4 regions of the Streptomyces sp. NPDC050211 genome follow, and region 1 is predicted to be linked to each of the others. Evidence: riboswitches for the same ligand, from Rfam matches in the RefSeq annotation. Region 1 holds a riboswitch; each other region holds the start of a gene.
What was found. A riboswitch is a leader RNA that binds a small molecule or an ion and turns the genes downstream of it on or off. The one in region 1 is predicted to bind cobalamin.
Positions count from the first base shown of each region.

Region 1 (4,987 bases):
ACTGCCGCATCGATTCCGTGTTCATCCCCGGGAGGCCGTCACCACACAGGTCGCGCGCGAACTGCAGCTCGGCCTCGACGGCCTCCCTCAGCATGTCGGTGACCTGCTGCTCGAGCTGGTCGTCGAAGAGCTCCGGCTCCTCCTTGCGGACCGTGTCGACCACGTCGAACGCGAAGGACATGTGCATCGTCTCGTCGCGGAACACCCAGTTGGTGCCGGTCGCCAGGCCGTGCAGCAGACCCCGGCTGCGGAACCAGTAGACGTACGCGAAGGCACCGTAGAAGAACAGGCCCTCGATGCACGCGGCGAAGCAGATGAGATTGAGCAGGAAACGGCGCCGGTCGGCCTGTGTCTCCAGGCGGTCCAGCTTCTCGACCTCGTTGATCCACTTGAAGCAGAATCCGGCCTTCTCGCGGATGGACGGGATGCTCTCCACGGCGTCGAACGCGGCGGCCCTGTCCTCCGGATCGGGCAGGTAGGTGTCCAGCAGCGTCAGGTAGAACTGGACGTGCACGGCCTCCTCGAAGAGCTGGCGGCTCAAGTACAGCCGCGCCTCGGGGGAGTTGATGTGCTTGTAGAGCGTCAGCACCAGGTTGTTGGCGACGATCGAGTCACCCGTCGCGAAGAAGGCGACGAGGCGGCCGATCAGGTGCTGCTCGGCGGGCGTGAGCTTGGCGAGGTCGGTGACGTCCGAGTGGAGGTCGACCTCCTCCACGGTCCAGGTGTTCTTGATGGCGTCCCGGTAGCGCTCGTAGAAGTCGGGGTAGCGCATGGGGCGCAGGGTCAGCTCGAAGCCCGGGTCGAGGAGATTTTGATTACGGGTGGTCATTACTGGCAGGCCTCGCAGGACTCGGGGTTTTCCAGGGAGCAGGCGACGGCGTCTTCAGAGGTCACCTGCTGGACGGGGACAGTCTTTTCAGGCTGAGCCTGGGCCTGTGCCGCGCGGGCGATCCGGGTCGCCGGGCGCGAGCGCAGGTAGTACGTCGTCTTCAGCCCGGACTTCCAGGCGTACGCGTACATCGAGGAGAGCTTGCCGATGGTCGGCGTCTCCAGGAAGAGGTTCAGGGACTGGGACTGGTCCAGGAACGGGGTCCTGGCGGCGGCCATGTCGATGAGTCCACGCTGCGGGATCTCCCACGCGGTGCGGTACAGCGCCCTTACGTCCGCCGGGATCCAGGCGAAGTCCTGCACCGAGCCGCCCGACTCACGCAGCGCCTCCCGCGAGCGGGCGTCCCAGACGCCGAGCGCCTTGAGTTCGTTCACCAGGTACGAGTTGACCTGGAGGAACTCGCCGGACAGGGTCTCGCGCTTGAAGAGGTTGGAGACCTGCGGCTCGATGCACTCGTACACACCGGCGATGGAGGCGATGGTCGCGGTGGGTGCGATGGCCAGGAGCAGCGAGTTGCGCAGACCGACTTCGGCGATACGGTCCCGCAGGGCCGCCCAGCGCTCGGGCCAGGTCAGCTCGACGTCGTAGTGGTCGGGGTGCAGGACACCCTTGGCGGTACGGGTCTTCTGCCAGGCGGGGAGGGGCCCGTTGCGCTCGGCGAGGTCGGCGGAGGCCTCGTAGGAAGACAGCATGATGCGCTCGGCGATGCGGGTGGAGAGGGCCTTGGCCTCGGGTGAGTCGAAGGGCAGACGCAGCTTGAAGAAGACGTCCTGGAGGCCCATCGCGCCGAGCCCGACGGGGCGCCACTTGGCGTTGGAGCGGCCTGCCTGCTCGGTCGGGTAGAAGTTGATGTCGACGACGCGGTCCAGGAAGGTGACGGCGGTGCGGACCGCCTCGTCCAGCCGCTCCCAGTCGATGTCCCCGTCGTTCACGAACGCGCCGAGATTGACCGAACCCAGGTTGCACACCGCCGTCTCGCCGTCGTCCGTGACCTCCAGGATCTCTGTGCAGAGGTTGGAGGAGTGGACGACATGGCCGGGCTCGGCGGTCTGGTTGGCGGTGCGGTTGGCGGCGTCCTTGAAGGTCATCCAGCCGTTGCCGGTCTGCGCGAGGGTACGCATCATGCGGCCGTACAGGTCACGGGCCGGGATGGTCTTGCGCGCGAGCCCCGCGGCCTCCGCCTTCCGATAGGCGGCGTCGAACTCCTCGCCCCACAGGTCGGCCAGTTCGGGCACGTCGGCGGGGGAAAAGAGGGACCACACCCCGTCCGCGTTCACCCGGCGCATGAACTCGTCGGGGACCCAGTGCGCGAGGTTCAGATTGTGCGTACGGCGGGCGTCCTCACCGGTGTTGTCGCGCAGCTCCAGGAACTCCTCGATGTCGGAGTGCCAGGTCTCCAGATACACCGCCGCCGCGCCCTTGCGCCGGCCGCCCTGGTTCACGGCCGCGACCGAGGCGTCCAGGGTCTTCAGGAACGGGACGACGCCGTTGGAGTGCCCGTTCGTGCCGCGGATCAGTGAACCGCGGGAGCGGATGCGGGAGTAGGCGATGCCGATGCCCCCCGCGTGCTTCGAGAGGCGGGCCACCTGGTGGTAGCGGTCGTAGATGGAGTCCAGCTCGTCCTTGGGGGAGTCGAGGAGGTAGCAGGACGACATCTGGGGGTGCCGGGTGCCGGAGTTGAAGAGGGTGGGGGAGGAGGGGAGGTAGTCGAGGCGGCTCATCAGCCCGTAGAGCGCGGCGACTTCGTCGACGGACCTCGCGCTGTCGTCCTCGGCGAGACCGGCGGCGACGCGCAGCATGAAGTGCTGGGGCGTCTCGATCACCTTGCGGGTGAGGGGGTGCCGGAGGAGGTAGCGGGAGTGGAGCGTGCGGAGGCCGAAGTAGCCGAAGCGGTCGTCGGCCGCACGGTCGATCAGATGGTCCAGGCGGGCCGTGTGCAGCCGTACGAACTCGGCGGTGCGGTCGGCGATGAGGCCCTCGCGGTGGCCGACGGCGACCGACTCGGAGAACGACGTGACGCCCTGCGAGGCCGCCTCGGCGGCGATGCTGATCGTCAGGAGACGGGCGGCCAGCCGGGAGTACGCGGGGTCCTCCGAGATGAGGCCGGCCGCGGCCTCGGTGGCCAGCTCGCGCAACTCCGACTCGTCCGCTCGGGCCGACTTGCCGCGCAGCGCGGCGGCGGCGACCCGGCCGGGGTCGGCGTCGGGGAGGTCGGCGGTCAGCTCGGTCAGGGTCCGCAGCAGTGCGGTTCCCGGACCGTCGGTGTCCTGGATCGCTGAGGCCGGTTCGGCTGGCGCGATGGTCACGTGGGGCTCTCCCTCGCTCGGCACGGGGCCTTGCGGAGGGCAGGGGGCAGCACACGAGCGCACATGGCGTCGCGCCCACCGGCCCATTCCACGAGGCCCGGACGTCGGGCGCACCGGCCGGGTGGCCGGGCGCGCTGTCGGCAGGTCCTCGGACTGACTCCCATACGTGTATGAACACGCATGAGTACACCGTTGCGGGACAGTTCCGGATTCGCACCGGATTCCCCTGCGGCGACAGCGAGCATGAGCATACATCTTGTGCCGGGTTCTGGTGACACCCCTATATGTTGTGTCGCGGTGACTTCAGAGCGTCAATTCATAGGTGAGGAGAGTGAACTCGGTGCCCGGGATCGGGTTCCAGTCGCGTTCGGGGGCGCGGGTGAAGCCGAGACGCTCGTAGATGCGGTGGGCGGCGTGCATGGTGCGCTGGGTCGACAGGACGACGGCGGTGCGCTCCGCGGTTCTCGCCCGGTCGACGCAGGCTCGTACGAGGGCTTCTCCGGCGCCTTTGCCGCGGGCCGCGTGAGCCACGGCGAGCATGCGGATCTCCGCTTCTCCGGGGCGGGCGAGTTCGGCCATGGGGCCGGGGGAGGGGACGAAGGTGACTCCGCCGAGGAGTTGGTCGCCCTGTGTGGCCACGAGGACGTCGGCGTCGGCGGCGCGCTTCGCGATGTCTTTCAGTTCGCCCAGGTACCAGTCACTCTCGCCGAAGGTCAGGAGGCCGTCCTGGAGGTAGGCCTGGGCTGTGATGTCGCCGAGGGCTCCGTATTCGGTGGGTTCTACGGGCCGGATCACTATGTCCATGCAGGTGAGTGTGCCGGACAGGTACGACAACGGGCCGCCGGATTTCTCCGACGGCCCGTGCTCTGACGTACAGCTCAGTGAACGGCGCCGGCAGTCGCCGGAGGCAGTTCCGTCTTGACTCCCGGGTCGCCTGCCTCGCCCGTGTAGTCCTCCGGGCTTGTCTGGTCCACGCCCTCGGGGGCCTTCATCGCCTTCAGGGCGAAGGTGAGGACGACCGTCACCACGAGGTTCAGGACGAACGCCGTGAGGCCGATGTAGCCCATCTCGCCGATGCCGGGGATCTCCTTGTTGGAGCCGCCGAAGTGGTCCTGGGTCGGGGAGGCGACGCCGTACGCGGCGACTGTGCCGTAGATCATGCCGACCGCCCAGCCGGCGAGCAGGGCCCAGCGGTGGAACCAGCGGGTGAAGAGGCCGCCGACCAGGGCCGGGAAGGTCTGGAGGATCCAGATGCCGCCGAGGAGCTGGAAGTTGATCGCGACCGTCTTGTCCATGGTCAGGACGAAGACCAGTGCGCCCACCTTCACGAGCAGGGACACCAGCTTGGAGACCTTGGTCTCCTGCGCCGGCGTGGCGTCAGGCTTGATGAAGTCCTTGTAGATGTTGCGGGTGAAGAGGTTGGCCGCCGCGATGGACATGATCGCCGCCGGTACCAGCGCGCCGATGCCGATCGCCGCGAAGGCCACGCCCGCGAACCAGTCGGGGAACATGGTCTCGAACAGCTGCGGGATCGCCAACTGGCCGTTCTCCACCTTGATTCCGGCCGCGATCGCCATGAAGCCCAGCAGACCGAGCAGGCCCAGCATCAGCGAGTACAGCGGCAGGATCGTGGAGTTGCGGCGGATGACGTCACGGCTGCGGCTGGAGAGCACGGCCGTCACCGAGTGCGGGTACATGAACAGCGCGAGCGCCGAGCCGAGGGCCAGGGTGGCGTACGTCCACTGGGTCGCGTCGCCCGGCACCGTCGCACCGCGTGGCGCGCCCGTCGCCG
Region 1 covers NZ_JBFALC010000008.1:193,797-198,783, reverse strand. Annotated here, with positions in the region: gene AB0I98_RS11505 (ribonucleotide-diphosphate reductase subunit beta) at 1-829, opposite strand, end outside; gene AB0I98_RS11500 (ribonucleoside-diphosphate reductase subunit alpha) at 829-3,195, opposite strand; cobalamin riboswitch at 3,317-3,476, opposite strand; gene AB0I98_RS11495 (GNAT family N-acetyltransferase) at 3,499-3,999, opposite strand; gene mctP (monocarboxylate uptake permease MctP) at 4,074-4,987, opposite strand, start outside.

Region 2 (4,987 bases), on a different contig from region 1:
GCCTCGGCCGGCGTCGGCGCGGTCCACGGCGACGTGCTCGTCACCAAGGTGCTGATCCCGGCGATCGCCGCCCCGCTCGTCGCGGGCATCGCCGCGCTGCTCGCCACCCGGCTGTCGTACTCGCTCGGCAAGAAGGCCGACGGCAAGGCGGCCGCGAAGGGCTACCGCGCCGGGCAGATCGCCTCCGCCGGTCTGGTCTCCCTGGCCCACGGCACCAACGACGCGCAGAAGACGATGGGCATCATCACCCTCGCCCTGGTCACCGGCGGCGCCATCGCCCCCGGCTCGAACCCTCCCACCTGGGTGATCCTCTCCGCGGGCGTGGCCATCGCGCTCGGCACCTACCTCGGCGGCTGGCGCATCATCCGCACCATGGGCAAGGGCCTGACCGACCTCCAGCCGCAGCAGGGCTTCGCCGCCCAGACCAGCGCGGCCACGGTCATCCTGGCCTCGTCCCACCTCGGCTTCTCCCTCTCCACCACGCACTCCGTCTCCGGCGCGGTGATGGGCGCGGGCCTCGGCCGCAAGGGCGGCGTCGTCCGCTGGTCCACGGCCACCCGGATGTTCGTCGCCTGGGGCCTGACACTGCCGGCGGCGGCCCTGGTCGGAGCGATCGCGGAGTACGTGACCGGCTTCGGCAGCTGGGGCACCGCCCTGGTCGCCGTCTTCCTGATCGCCTCCAGCGCCGCGATCTGGCAGCGCTCCCGCCGCGAGGTCGTCGACCACACGAACGTCAACGACACGACGGAGGAACCGGCCGGCGTGGTGACGACGGCGATCGCCGCGGTGACCCCGCCGCCCACGGGCACGGCGACCGACGAGCTGACGGCCACGATCCCCGCCCCGGCCTCCGAACCGGCGCCTTCGCAGGCCACGGTCTGACCCGGTTTCCCCCACCCGGCTTATCCAGAAAGCAGCAACATGAAGATCGACTGGGCGGCCCTCGGCTCCGTCTTCGGCGTCAGCCTCGTGGTCACCGTGGCCCTCGTGTCCCTGTTCACCCTCGGCGTCGCGGGCCTCTCCCGCCGCGAACGCGCCGTGTCCCAGGGCGACTCCGCCGCACTCGCGGTCACCGGCGCGTACACCTGCTTCGCGGCCTGCGCGGCGGCGGTGGGCTATGGGATCTATCTGATCGTCGCCTGACACGCGGCACGTGCAAGCACCCGGGTGCGGGACGGACCACCGTCCCGCACCCAACCTGTGTGTGGGCCTCAGCACACTCTCCCGCCGCAGGTCAACGGCAAGTTGACGGCCCTTCCAACCCCGTGGTGGACTGCCGGGGCCATGTACGGCGGCAGAAGAGGAAGCCGGTGTGAATCCGGCGCGGTCCCGCCACTGTCACCGGGGTAGAAAGCCCCGGGAGCCAGGAACTCTCGCCGCCGGTCTCGTCGAACCAGGGCGTGGACACCCTGAGTGAGGACATATCGCGATGCTCGGCTGCCGTTCGAGGTGCAGTACCAGGTCTCTGTCTGACCCCGCGGTCGGCTGAGCTCCATGCGTGCCGATCGCGACTTCGCGTACGGCGCCGCCGCCGGACTCCTCGGCGACCTGTTGCTCGGCGATCCGCGCCGGGGGCATCCGGTCGCCGCGTTCGGGCGGGTCGCCGGGGCCGTGGAAAAGGTGTTGTGGCGCGACCATCGCGGATGGGGCGCGCTGCACACCGCCGTGTGCGCCGGTGGCGCCGTGGCCGTCGGGGCGCTCGCCGCTCGTGTCGTACGTACGTCCCCTGCCGCCTCCGTCGCCCTGACCGGCGCCGCCACCTGGGCGGTCGTCGGGGGGACTTCGCTTGCCCGGGAGGCCCGGGGCATCGGGCGTGCGCTGGAGGCGGGGGACGTCGAGGGTGCGCGGGCGCGGCTGCCGCATCTGTGCGGGCGGGATCCGCAGGCGCTCGATGCGGACGGGATCGCCCGGGCCGTTGTGGAGTCCGTCGCCGAGAACACCTCCGATGCCGTCGTGGGGGCGCTGGTGTGGGGCGCTGTGGGGGGTGTTCCCGGGCTCGTCGGATTCCGGGCCGTGAACACGCTCGACGCCATGGTGGGGCACAAGTCGCCCAAGTACCGGCGGTACGGCTGGGCTTCGGCCCGGCTCGACGACATGGCGGGGTGGCCGGGATCGCGGCTGACCGCCGTACTCGCCACCGTCGCCGGCGGTGACCCCCGTGCGGCCGTACGAGCCTGGCGCACCGATGCCGCCCAGCACCCGAGCCCCAACGCCGGGCCCGTGGAGGCCTCGTTCGCCGGGGCGCTGGGCGTGCGGCTGGGCGGGACGCTGTCGTACGGCGGCCGGGTCGAGCACCGGCCCGTACTGAACGGGGCCGGGCGGACCGTCGGTACGCAGGACATCGAAGCGGCCGTACGACTGTCCCGGCGCGTCGGCTGGCTCGCGCTCGGCGTCTGTGTCGCCGCGCGCCGCATCGTGAAGGGGCGTACGTCATGACGGGCGGTGGACTCCTCGTCGCCGGCACCACCTCCGACGCCGGCAAGAGCGTCGTCACCGCAGGGATCTGCCGGTGGCTGGTGCGGCAGGGGGTCAAGGTCGCGCCGTTCAAGGCGCAGAACATGTCCCTCAATTCGTTCGTGACCCGGGGGGGCGCGGAGATCGGGCGGGCGCAGGCCATGCAGGCGCAGGCCTGTCGTGTCGAGCCGACCGCGCTGATGAATCCCGTGCTGCTCAAGCCCGGTGGCGAGCAGAGCAGTCAGGTCGTGCTCATGGGGAAGCCCGTGGGCGAGCTGAGCGCGCGGGGATATCACGGGGGGCGGCAGGAGCGGCTGCTCGGGACCGTGCTCGACTGTCTTGCCGAGTTGCGGGGCACGTATGACGCGGTGATCTGTGAGGGGGCCGGCTCTCCGGCCGAGATCAATCTGCGGCGGACCGACATCGTCAACATGGGCATCGCCCGCAATGCCGGGCTGCCCGTGCTGGTGGTGGGTGACATCGACCGTGGGGGCGTCTTCGCCTCCTTCTTCGGGACCGTCGCGCTGCTCTCGCGCGAGGATCAGGAGCTCGTCGCCGGGTTCCTGGTCAACAAGTTCCGGGGGGACGTCAGCCTGTTGGAGCCCGGCCTCGACATGCTGCACGGCCTCACAGGGCGGCGGACGTACGGCGTCCTGCCCTTCCGGCACGGGCTCGGCATCGACGAGGAGGACGGGCTGCGGGTCTCCCTGCGGGGGACGGTGCGGGAGTCGGTGGTCTCGCCGCCTGTCGGCGAGGACGTGTTGCGCGTCGCCGTCTGCGCTCTTCCCCTCATGTCCAACTTCACCGACGTCGACGCCCTCGCCGCCGAACCCGGCGTCGTGGTGCGGTTCGTGGACCGGCCGGAGGAACTGGCCGACGCGGATCTGGTGGTGATCCCGGGCACCAGGGGGACCGTCCGCGCGCTGGAGTGGCTGCGGGAGCGGGGCCTCGCGGAAGCGCTCACAAGAAGGGCCGCCGAGCAGCGGCCCATCCTCGGTATCTGCGGTGGCTTCCAGGTCCTCGGAGCGCACATCGAGGACGACGTCGAGTCGCGGGCAGGGCAGGTCGACGGGCTGGGGATCCTTCCGGTCCGGGTGCGGTTCGCTCGCGAGAAGACCCTCACCCGGCCGACAGGGGAAGCCCTCGGTGAGCCCGTCGAGGGGTACGAAATCCATCACGGGGTCGCCGAAATCGATGGCGGGGAACCCTTCTTGGACGGGTGCCGGGTCGGCCAGACCTGGGGTACGCACTGGCACGGCTCGCTGGAGTCGGACGGTTTCCGGCGGGCCTTCCTGCGCGAGGTGGCCGGCGCCGCGGGCCGCCGTTTCGTGCCCGCCCCCGACACGTCGTTCGCCGCGCTGCGCGAGGAGCAGCTCGACCGGCTCGGCGATCTGATCGAACAGCACGCGGACACAGGCGCGCTCTGGCGGCTCATCGAGTCGGGCGTGCCGCAAGGACTGCCTTTCATTCCACCGGGAGCGCCCGCATGAGCACAGTGTTGTTGTTGTCGACCGCCGACACGGATCTGTTGGCGGCCCGGGCCGCTTCCGGTGCCGACTACCGGATCGGCAACCCGACCCGCGTGGACGTCGACCAGGAACTCCCCGGCCTCGTCGAGGGCGCGGACATCGCCGTCGTACGGCTGCTGGGGGGCAAACGGGCCTGGGAGGACGGGCTCGCCGCGCTCAAGGCGTCCGGTATTCCGACCGTGCTGCTCGGTGGAGAGGCCGTGCCCGACGCGGAGTTGATGGCCGATTCCTCCGTGCCCGCGGGTGTGGTGGCGGAGGCGCTGCGGTACCTCGTCGAGGGAGGGCCCGCCAACCTGACCGAGCTGGCGCGGTTCCTGTCCGACACCGTGCTGCTGACGGGTGAGGGGTTCGTCGAGCCGCAGAAGATGCCGGAGTACGGCGTCCATGGCGAGCGTTCCCCCGTCGCGGGCCGGCCCACCGTCGGCGTGCTCTTCTACCGGGCCCATGAACTCAGCGGCAACACCGCCTTCGTCGACACCCTGTGCGACGCGATCGAGGCGCGGGGCGCCAACGCCCTTCCCGTGTACTGCGGTTCGCTGCGCGGAGCCGACGCCGGGCTGTACGAGATCCTCGCGAAGGCCGACGCCCTGATCGCCACCGTCCTCGCCGCCGGCGGCACGCACGCCTCGCAGGCCTCGGCCGGCGGTGACGAGGAGGCCTGGGACATCGGGGCGCTCGCCGACCTCGATGTGCCGGTGCTGCAAGGACTTTGCCTGACCTCCTCGCGGGCCGCCTGGAACGAGTCGGATGCCGCGCTCTCCCCCATGGACGCGGCGATGCAGGTCGCGATCCCGGAGTTCGACGGGCGGCTCATCACGGTCCCCTTCTCCTTCAAGGAGCAGGGCCCGGACGACGTCCCCGTGTACGTCGCCGACCCCGAGCGGGCCGCGCGGGTCGCCGGGATCGCCGTACGACATGCGAAGTTGAAGCACAAGGCGAACTCCGACAAGAAGCTCGCGCTCGTCTTCACCGCGTACCCGACGAAGCACTCGCGCGTCGGCAAC
Region 2 covers NZ_JBFALC010000063.1:40,933-45,919, forward strand. Annotated here, with positions in the region: gene AB0I98_RS39940 (inorganic phosphate transporter) at 1-882, shown strand, start outside; gene AB0I98_RS39945 (hypothetical protein) at 922-1,143, shown strand; cobalamin riboswitch at 1,261-1,393, shown strand; gene AB0I98_RS39950 (cobalamin biosynthesis protein) at 1,495-2,436, shown strand; gene AB0I98_RS39955 (cobyric acid synthase) at 2,433-3,944, shown strand; gene cobN (cobaltochelatase subunit CobN) at 3,941-4,987, shown strand, end outside.
Region 2: linked by a shared signal. The riboswitch ahead of AB0I98_RS39950 (cobalamin biosynthesis protein) and the one ahead of AB0I98_RS11500 (ribonucleoside-diphosphate reductase subunit alpha) in region 1 are both predicted to bind cobalamin.

Region 3 (4,987 bases), on a different contig from region 1:
GTCTTGTACTCGCGGCGCTGACGCCCCAGGAACCCGCGTACGGCCATGTGTTTCTCGTCTCCTCGCTCCGTGCGCCTGTGTCTCTACTTCTCTACGTACCTGAGTGAGCGCAGCCCGCGCTCCAGGTGCCAGTGCAGGTAGGCGGAGACCAGCCCGCTGCCCTCCCGCACATACCGCGGCTCGCACGCGTCCGCGGTCTCCCAGTCTCCCGTAAGCAGCGCGCCGAGGAGTTCCAGGGTCTGCGGCGAGGGTACGACGCTGCCGCCCACCCGGCAGTCGACGCAGACGGAGCCGCCGGAGGCCACGGAGAAGAACCGGTTCGGCCCGGGCAGCCCGCACTTCGCGCAGTCGCTGAAGCTGGGCGCGTACCCGTTGACGGCGAGCGAGCGGAGCAGGAACGCGTCCAGGACGAGGTGGGAGGCGTGCTCGCCCCGGGCGAGCGTGCGCAGGGCGCCGACGAGCAGCAGATACTGCTGGACCGCCGGCTCGCCCTCGTGGTCGGTGAAGCGCTCGGCGGTCTCCAGCATCGCCGTCCCGGCGGTGTAGCGGGCGTAGTCGCTCACGATCCCGCCACCGTACGGAGCGATGGTCTCGCTCTGCGTGCACAGCGGCAGCCCGCGCCCGACCAGCTCACTCCCCCGCGCGAAGAACTGCACATCCACATGGGAGAAGGGCTCCAGCCGCGCCCCGAACTTCGACTTCGTCCGCCGCACCCCACGGGCCACGGCACGTACCCGCCCGTGACCGCGGGTGAGCAGGGTGATGATGCGGTCGGCTTCCCCGAGCTTTTGCGTCCGCAAGACGATGCCGTCGTCCCGGAAGAGACTCATCGCTCACCCCCGCGGGTTTCCGGCCGGGGGTCCGGGGGGTGTCCCCCGGGCGAGCACAGCATGATCCGGTCCGCTTCGCCCAGCTTCTGGGTGCGCAGGACGATGCCGTCGTCGCGGAACAGACTCATGAGCCCATTCTCGCAGCCGCAGCCCCATTCAAGGGACCTCACCCCGGCTGCGGGCGTTGGCGTACGCGGTCGCCGCGCTGAGCCGCTCGGCCGGGGTGGCCTGGCGCACCGCGCCCGGCTCCGCGTCCCACTCCCTGCCGCCGCCGTACGGTCTCAGCTGGACATAGGGCCCCTCATGCCCCATGACGATGCCGAGCCTCCCGTTGCGGGTGTCCACGACATACGACCCGACCGGCGGCCTCACCGCACAGCCGCCGTGAGTCGCAGCGCGGCCTCCACGGAACAGCGGCCCAATTCGACGAGCGGACAGGGCGCCTCCCGCGCGAGACTCGCCGGGTCGATCCGCAGGGACGGCAGAATGATTCCTGCGTTTTTCAATGCTGCCCGCAATTCCTTCACTGCTTCCTCCGCCTCTTCGACGCAGAGCGCCGAGTGCTGTGCCTTCACGTGGTTCCCCTCCCTTTTCGGGTTTTACGCTTCACATCTCAAGGGTGGCGCACCACATCTACACTCGGCAGGAGTCTGTGCTCTACAAGTGTGGGGCAGTACAAGGGGGTTGAACTGTGGCCAACGGTTCACGTCAGGCGGCCTGGGAGTTCTTCGGCACGGAACTGAAGCGGCACCGGGAGGATAGGGGGCTCACTCAGGTCGAGTTGGGGGCGCGCGTCTTCGTCTCGGGCGCCTATATCGGGCAGTTCGAGCAGGCGATTCGAAAGCCGCAGTTGGATATCGCCCAGCGGATTGATGAGGTGCTGCAAACCGACGGTATTTTCGAGCGGCTGTGCCGGAAGCTGATTGACGACAAGCGGTATGCGGATTACTTCGCGAGGGCGGCGGAGTTGGAGCGGCTGGCGACGAAGATCTGCACGTTCGCGCCGACGCTTGTGCCGGGCCTCCTGCAGACCGCCGCGTACACACGAGCAGTGACGCTTGCGAGCAACCCCTTCGCCACCGACGCCCACATCGAGGAGAAGATCGCGGCGCGCATCGAACGGGCGCAGATCCTGGACGACGTTACAGGGCCCGTGTATTGGGCGATCCTGCACGAACACGTGCTGCGCATTCCGGTCGGCAGTGCAGCCGAGATGGCTCAGCAGTTGGACCACATCGCAGCGCTGGTACGGCAGCGGAAGGTGCTGGTTCAGGTGCTCCCGACCGCTGTTGGTGCGTACCCCCTCATGGGCCGGATGGTGCAGCTCATGGAGTTCGAGGACGCACCGCCAACCGCCTATACAGAGGCCGTGTATTCGGGGAACCTGCTGGACGATCCGGCCCTAGTGAAGCGCGTACAGGGGGCATACGATCTGCTCAGGGCCGCCGCGCTGCCGCCGGAGGCGTCCCTGGCCCTGATCGAATCGGTGGCGGAGGATCACAGACGATGCGCGAGTACGACTTGACCAACGCGCGCTGGCGCAAAAGCACGTACAGCGACGACAACGGCGGCGAGTGCGTCGAGGTCGCCGACGGAGTCCCCGGTGTCGTCCCCGTCCGCGACAGCAAGAACCCCGGCGGCCCCGCACTCCTCATCGGCGAAGCCGCCTGGGTGGCTTTCATCCGGGCCTGCTAGTCTCCCCGAGCCTCCTGCGGGGGAAGTCCGGTGAGAGTCCGGCGCTGACCCGCAACGGTGTGTGCGTGAGCCCCTTGGGCCGACGTGCAAGCCCGATTACCCGCAGGCGGTTGCCAGCCCATTGACCGCTCGCCGAGGACTGCGAGCCGAGGCGAAGGACCGCCGAGCGTGCGCCCCTCCCCAGGCCGAACAACCGTGCCGTTGCTCGTCGCTGCCCTCGCGATCCTGCTCCTCGTCTCCCTTGTCGCCGGCGTCGGGTTGGGTGCCGCCGGGGTCGGCTGGGGTGACGTCCTCCGTTTCCTCGGGGCCGGGTTCACCGGGGGAACCATTCACTCCGCGGACGTGGCGTCGTACACGATCGTCTGGGAGATCCGGCTGCCGCGTGTCGTGCTCGCTGCCGTCGTGGGGGCGGGGCTTGCGACGGTTGGGGTGGCCGTGCAGGCGATGGTGCGTAATGCGCTGGCCGATCCGTTCGTGCTGGGGATTTCGTCCGGTGCCGCTGTGGGGGCCAACGCGGTCATCCTGCTCGGGGCGTTCGCGGGGCTCGGGGTGTGGGCGCTGTCGGTGTCGGCGTTCTGCTCGGCGCTGGTCGCGATGGCGATCGTGTACGGCGTGGCGCGTTCCGCGACGCACGGGCTGACGCCGCTGCGGCTGATCCTGACGGGGACGGCGCTGGCGTACGGCTTCGAGGCGCTGACCACGGTGATGGTGTTCGGCGCGGCCCGGGGCGAGGCGGCCCGGTCGGCGATGATGTGGCTGCTGGGGAGTCTGGGCGGGGCGACGTGGCCGCGGGTGCCGATCGCCGCCGTGACGGTCGTCGCCGGGTGGGTGTGGCTGCGGTGGCGGGCGGAGGCCCTGAACGCGCTGGCGATGGGGGACGAGACGTCGGCGACGCTGGGGGTGCAACCCGGGCGGCTGCGGCGGGAGTTGTTCCTCGTCACGGCGGCGGTGACCGGGACGGTCGTCGCGGTCAGTGGGGCGATCGGGTTCGTCGGGCTGATGGTGCCGCATGTCGTACGGATGCTGGTGGGCGCCGATCACCGGCGGGTGCTGGCCGTCGCGCCGCTCGCCGGGGCCGTACTGCTGGTGTGGGCGGATGTGCTGTCCCGGCTGCTGCTGGCGCCTGCGGAGTTGCCGGTCGGGGTGATCACGGCGGTGGTCGGCGTCCCGGCCTTCCTGCTGCTGATGCGGCGCGGCGGCTATGCGTTCGGGGGGCGCTGATGCGGCTCGACGTGGAGGGCGTGACGGTCGAGGCGGCCGGGAAGCGGCTCGTCGACGAGATCAAGCTCACCGTGGACAGCGGGGCGTTCGTAGGGCTCGTCGGGCCCAACGGGAGTGGGAAGTCGACGCTGTTGAGGTGCGTGTACCGGGCGCTGCGGCCGACTGCCGGGGTCGTACGGCTGGACGGGGACGACGTACACACGCTGGACCCTCGTGCCGCCGCCCGGCGCCTCGCCGCGCTGCCGCAGGAGTCGTCGTCGGAGTTCGACTTCACCGTCGCCGAGGTGGTCGGGATGGGGCGGCTGCCGCACCGGGACCGTACGGCGGCCGACGACCGGGCGATCTGCGCGGAGGCGATGCGGGCCACCGGCGTGGAGCAACTGGCCGACCGTGGCTTCCTGGCCCTGTCGGGCGGCGAGCGGCAACGTGTGCTGATCGCGCGGGCGTTGGCCCAGCGCCCCCAGGTGCTGGTGCTCGACGAACCGACCAACCACCTCGACATCGCCCACCAGTTGGACGTGCTGTCCCTGGTCCGGGCGAGCGGCCTGACCGTACTGGCCGCGCTGCACGACCTGAACCTCGCCGCCGCGTACTGCGATCTGCTGTACGTCCTCTCGGCGGGCCGGGTCGTCGCGTCCGGGCCGCCGCACGACGTCCTGCGCCCGGACCTGCTCGCCGAGGTGTTCGGCGTGCGCGCGCATCCCGTGCGGCATCCGGAGACGGGTGCCGTGCAGCTGCTCTTCGACCTTCTCCCGCCGTCGGACTAAGGAACTCCCCGCATGCGTAAGCCAGTTGTCGCCGTCGCCGTCTGCCTCGCCGTGCTCAGCGCGGGCTGCGGTGCGGAGGTCGAGCCCTCGCCGGAGTCGAAGGCCGCGTCGTCCGTCACGCTCACCAACTGCGGGCGCAATGTGACATACCACAGGGTCCCGGAGCGGGTCGTCACCAACGATGTCGGCATCACCGAGCTGATGTTCGCGCTCGGCCTGGAGGACCGGATGGCCGGGTTCGCGATGCCCGACGACAAGGGGGACCTGGACGGGGTGCCGTGGAAGGGCGGCTACGACAAGGTGAAGTGGCTGTCGAAGGACCAGCTCACCAAGGAGAACGTCCTCGACGCCCGCGCCGACTGGGTCTTCGCCGGCTGGAACTACGGCTTCCGCGAGGACGGCGGCTTCACCCCGGACGCCCTGACCAAGCTCGGCATCCCCTCGTACATCCTCACCGAGTCCTGCCGCAACGGC
Region 3 covers NZ_JBFALC010000003.1:153,881-158,867, forward strand. Annotated here, with positions in the region: gene AB0I98_RS04670 (isoprenyl transferase) at 1-47, opposite strand, end outside; gene recO (DNA repair protein RecO) at 84-830, opposite strand; gene AB0I98_RS04680 (hypothetical protein) at 827-958, opposite strand; gene AB0I98_RS04685 (hypothetical protein) at 987-1,202, opposite strand; gene AB0I98_RS04690 (hypothetical protein) at 1,199-1,405, opposite strand; gene AB0I98_RS04695 (helix-turn-helix transcriptional regulator) at 1,522-2,355, shown strand; gene AB0I98_RS04700 (DUF397 domain-containing protein) at 2,337-2,525, shown strand; cobalamin riboswitch at 2,502-2,648, shown strand; gene AB0I98_RS04705 (iron ABC transporter permease) at 2,694-3,746, shown strand; gene AB0I98_RS04710 (heme ABC transporter ATP-binding protein) at 3,746-4,513, shown strand; gene AB0I98_RS04715 (ABC transporter substrate-binding protein) at 4,526-4,987, shown strand, end outside.
Region 3: linked by a shared signal. The riboswitch ahead of AB0I98_RS04705 (iron ABC transporter permease) and the one ahead of AB0I98_RS11500 (ribonucleoside-diphosphate reductase subunit alpha) in region 1 are both predicted to bind cobalamin.

Region 4 (4,987 bases), on a different contig from region 1:
ATCGCCCGCGGCATGAACCTCGACGAGACGCTGTACGAACTGTGCCGCGCGGCCGTCCCGGCCTTCGCCGACACCGCGTTCGTCCACCTGTACGCTCCCCTGCCGATAGGCGACGAGATCGGCGCCGCCCCGGAGATCCTGCGGCTGCACACCATGGACCACGCGTCCCTCCGGACCCCCGCCGAGCAGGGCTCCGGACCGCCCGCGCCGAGCGCGCACACCCTCCAGGCGGCCGAGGTCGTACACCCGGCCGCCACCGGACTGCTCGCCAAGCTGCTGCAGGACGGACGGCCGGTGTTCGGCAACGACCCGGGCGTCGCCCCGGCGGCGGCCGAGCTGCTCGGGAGGGTGCACATGCCCTGGTCGGCACCGCCCGGGCGACGGCTGATCATCGCCCCGCTGCACGGCCGCAACCACGCCCTGGGCAGCGTCGTCCTGATCCGCGGACTCGACCGGCCCGACTTCACCGGCGACGATCTGCTGGTGGCCTCCCAGCTCGCCACCCACACCGCCCTCGGGCTGGACAAGGCGATGCTGTACGAGCGTGAGGCATCCGTCGCCGACACGTTGCAGCGCACGATGCTCCCGCCGTCGCTGCCGGAGCCGCCCGGGGTCCGGCTGGCCAGCCGCTATCTGCCGGCCTCGCGGACCGCGCAGGTCGGCGGGGACTGGTACGACGCGATCCCGCTGCCCGGCAATCGCGTGGCCCTGGTGATCGGCGATGTGATGGGCCACTCCATGACCTCGGCCGCGATCATGGGCCAGCTGCGGACCAGCGTGCAGACCCTGGCCGGGCTCGACCTGCCCCCGGACGAGGTGCTGCACCACCTCGACGAGCAGGCGGCACGCCTGGGCAGCGAGCACACCGCGACCTGCCTGTACGCCTTGTACGACCCCGTCCTGCACCGGCTGATCGCGTCCAGCGCCAGCCACCTGCCGCCGGTGCTGCTGCGTCCCGACGGCGGCGTCGAGGTGCTGGACGTCCCGCCCGGAGCGCCGATCGGTGTCGGCAGCGGTGGATTCGAGTCGGTCGAGACACACGCGCCGGGCGGGGCGACCCTGCTGCTGTACACCGACGGCCTGGTCGAGTCCCGCGACTCGGACGTCATGACCGGCGTGGAGCGGCTCTGCGCCCGGCTGCGCGCGACCGGTTCAGGATCCGCGCCGCCGACCCTGGAAGACCTGTGCGACCAGGCCCTCGGCACCCTGGGCGCCGGTGACCGCGACGACGACATCGCGCTGCTAGCGGCCCGGTTCGAGGGCATCCTGCCGGAGACCGTCGCCTACTGGTACATGGCGCCGCGCCCGCAGACCGCGCGCCAGGCCCGCCGGCTGACTCGCAGGACCCTGCACGGCTGGGGCCTCGACGACCTGCTCGAATCCACCGAGCTGATGGTCAGCGAGGTGGTGGCCAACGCCGTGCGCTTCGCCTCCCGCCCGATCACCCTGCGGCTACTCTGCACGGACGTGCTGCGCTGCGAGGTCGGCGACGACTCGCCCGTGGTGCCGAGGATGCGCCACGCCCGGCTGAGCGACGAGGGCGGACGCGGGCTGTTCCTGGTCGACCAGCTGTCCGAGCGCTGGGGGGCAACTCGGGTGAGCACGGGCAAGGTTGTGTGGTTCGAGCAGCCGTTGCCCCCTGCGGGTTAAGCTGGCCGACGCAGCTGGTTCGCCCCCGTCCGCCAGGCGGGATGCGTCGCAAGAGGGAACCCGGTGGGAATCCGGGACTGCCCCGCAGCGGTGAACGGGAACGACCGCCGTCATACGCACTGGGTCCATGAAGCGGACCTGGGAAGCGACGGCCAGTAGATGTCTCCTCGTACGACGAGGAGACGTGCCCGTGAGTCCGAAGACCTGCCAACTGCCCGTGTGCGAACCACTCGTGCGCGGACATCCCGGTGACCTCGAGGGCGGGTCGGCGTACCACCGAGCGGACGGCCAGTGGCCGTTGCCGTCCGGTTGGTCACCCTTCGCGTTCTCGTCCCGTCTCCGGGATCTCAGGGATTCATCTCGCGAAGGAGATCTCCGTGACAAGCAAGCCCGCAGCCGCGGCAGCACGGGCCACCGTGTACGGCTACCCCCGCCAGGGCCCGCACCGGGAACTGAAGAAGGCGATCGAGGGCTACTGGAAGGGCCGCGTCACCGCCGACGCCCTCCGCGCCACCGCGGCCGAACTGCGGCGCGGCAACTGGCGGCAGCTGGCCGGGGCCGGCATCCACGAGGTGCCGACCGGTGACTTCTCGTACTACGACCACGTCCTCGACACCACCGTCATGGTCGGCGCGATCCCCGAGCGGCACCGGGCCGCCGTCGAAGCGGACGCCCTGGACGGCTACTTCGCCATGGCGCGCGGCACCCAGGACGTGGCGCCGCTGGAGATGACGAAGTGGTTCGACACCAACTACCACTATCTGGTCCCGGAGTTGGGCCCGGACACGGTGTTCACCGCCGACTCCGCCAAGCAGGTCGCCGAGCTGAAGGAAGCCCTCGCCCTGGGTCTGACGGCGCGTCCGGTCCTGGTCGGCCCCGTCACCTACCTCCTGCTCGCCAAGCCCGCCCCCGGCGTGGCCGCCGACTTCGACCCCATCACCCTCCTCGACCGGCTGCTCCCGGTGTACGCCGAGGTCCTCGCCGACCTGCGCGCCGCCGGCGCCGAGTGGGTGCAGCTGGACGAGCCCGCCCTCGTCCAGGACCGCACCCCGGCCGAACTGAACGCCGCCGAGCGGGCGTACCGGGAGCTCGGCGCCCTCACCGACCGGCCGAGGCTGCTGGTCGCCTCGTACTTCGACCGGCTCGGCGACGCGCTGCCGGTGCTGGCCAAGGCCCCGGTCGACGGGCTCGCGCTGGACTTCACCGAGGCCGCCGCCGCCAATCTGGACGCCCTCGCCGCGGTCGGCGGGCTGCCCGGCAAGCGGCTGGTCGCCGGTGTCGTCGACGGCCGCAACATCTGGGTCAACGACCTGTCGGCATCGCTCACCACGCTCGGCACCCTGCTGGGCCTGGCCGACAGGGTCGACGTCGCGGCCTCCTGCTCCCTGCTGCACGTCCCCCTCGACACGGCGGCCGAGCGGGACATCGAGCCGCAGATCCTGCGCTGGCTCGCCTTCGCCCGGCAGAAGACCACCGAGATCGTCACCCTCACCAAGGGCCTCGCCCGCGGCACCGACGCGATCACCGCCGAACTCGCCGCCAACCGCGCCGACCTGGCCTCCCGCGCCAACTCCCCCATCACCCGCGACCCGGCCGTACGGGCCCGCGCCACGGCCGTCACCGCCGCCGACGCCCGACGCTCCCAGCCGTACGCCGAGCGGGCCGCCGCCCAGCGCGCCCACCTCGGCCTGCCGCCGCTGCCGACCACCACCATCGGCTCGTTCCCGCAGACCGGCGAACTGCGTGCGGCGCGCGCGGACTTGAAGGCGGGCCGGATCGACACGGCCGGCTACGAGCACCGGATCAGGGCGGAGATCCAGGAGGTGATCTCCTTCCAGGAGAAGACCGGCCTGGACGTCCTGGTGCACGGTGAGCCCGAACGCAACGACATGGTCCAGTACTTCGCCGAGCAGCTCACCGGCTACCTCGCCACCCAGCACGGCTGGGTCCAGTCCTACGGCACCCGCTACGTCCGCCCGCCGATCCTGGCCGGCGACATCTCCCGGCCCGAGCCGATGACGGTGCGCTGGACGACGTATGCCCAGTCCCTCACCTCGCGCCCCGTCAAGGGCATGCTCACGGGACCGGTCACCATGCTCGCCTGGTCCTTCGTCCGCGACGACCAGCCGCTCGGCGAGACGGCCCGGCAGGTCGCGCTGGCGCTGCGCGACGAGGTGAACGACCTCGAGGCGGCCGGGACTTCGGTGATCCAAGTCGACGAACCGGCCCTGCGCGAGACGCTGCCGCTGCGCGCCGCCGACCACCCCGCCTACCTGGCCTGGGCGACGGAGGCGTTCCGTCTGACGACCGGCGGCGTGCGCCCGGACACGCAGATCCACACCCATATGTGCTACGCCGAGTTCGGCGACATCATCCAGGCCATCGACGATCTCGATGCGGACGTCATCAGCCTGGAGGCGGCCCGCTCCCATATGCAGGTCGCCCGTGAACTCGCCGGCCATGGCTATCCGCGCGAGGCCGGACCCGGCGTGTACGACATCCACTCCCCGCGCGTGCCGAGCGCCGAGGAGGCGGCCGAACTCCTGCGCACCGCCCTGAAGGCGATCCCCGCCGACCGGCTGTGGGTCAACCCCGACTGCGGCCTGAAGACCCGCGCCTGGCCGGAGACCCGTTCCTCGCTGGAGAACCTAGTCGCCGCGGCCCGCACGGTCCGCGGCGAACTGCCCACGTCCTAACCACCTGCCTCCCCACCGGCCGGGGCCGCCCCGCACGCCCCGGCCGGTGTTAATGGGACCCATTTTCATGTAGCGTGACGGTGCTCGCCCACCCAGGAGAACCGCCATGCCTTCCCTCGGCCTGTCCGACCGTCTGCCCGTCACCGTGCTGTCCGGATTTCTGGGAGCGGGCAAGACCACGCTGCTCAACCATGTCCTCGGCAACCGTGAGGGCCTGCGGGTCGCGGTCATCGTCAATGACATGAGCGAGATCAACATCGACGCCGCGCTGGTCCGCGGCGGCGAGGCCGCTCTGTCGCGCACCGAGGAGCGCCTGGTCGAGATGACCAACGGGTGCATCTGCTGCACCCTGCGCGACGATCTGCTGGAGGAGGTCGACCGGCTGGCCCGCGAGGGCCGCTTCGACTACCTCCTCATCGAGTCGTCCGGCATCTCGGAGCCGATGCCGGTCGCGGCCACCTTCGCCTTCGCCCGCGACGACGGCGCCACCCTCGGCGACCTGGCGCGACTGGACACCATGGTCACGGTCGTGGACGCCGCGAACTTCCTGCCCGAACTGGCGGGCGGCGACGAGCTGGTGGAGCGAGGGCTCGACCAGTACGAGGACGACGAGCGCACCGTCAGCGATCTGCTGATGGACC
Region 4 covers NZ_JBFALC010000003.1:32,280-37,266, forward strand. Annotated here, with positions in the region: gene AB0I98_RS04165 (SpoIIE family protein phosphatase) at 1-1,650, shown strand, start outside; cobalamin riboswitch at 1,649-1,877, shown strand; gene metE (5-methyltetrahydropteroyltriglutamate--homocysteine S-methyltransferase) at 2,028-4,346, shown strand; gene AB0I98_RS04175 (GTP-binding protein) at 4,453-4,987, shown strand, end outside.
Region 4: linked by a shared signal. The riboswitch ahead of metE (5-methyltetrahydropteroyltriglutamate--homocysteine S-methyltransferase) and the one ahead of AB0I98_RS11500 (ribonucleoside-diphosphate reductase subunit alpha) in region 1 are both predicted to bind cobalamin.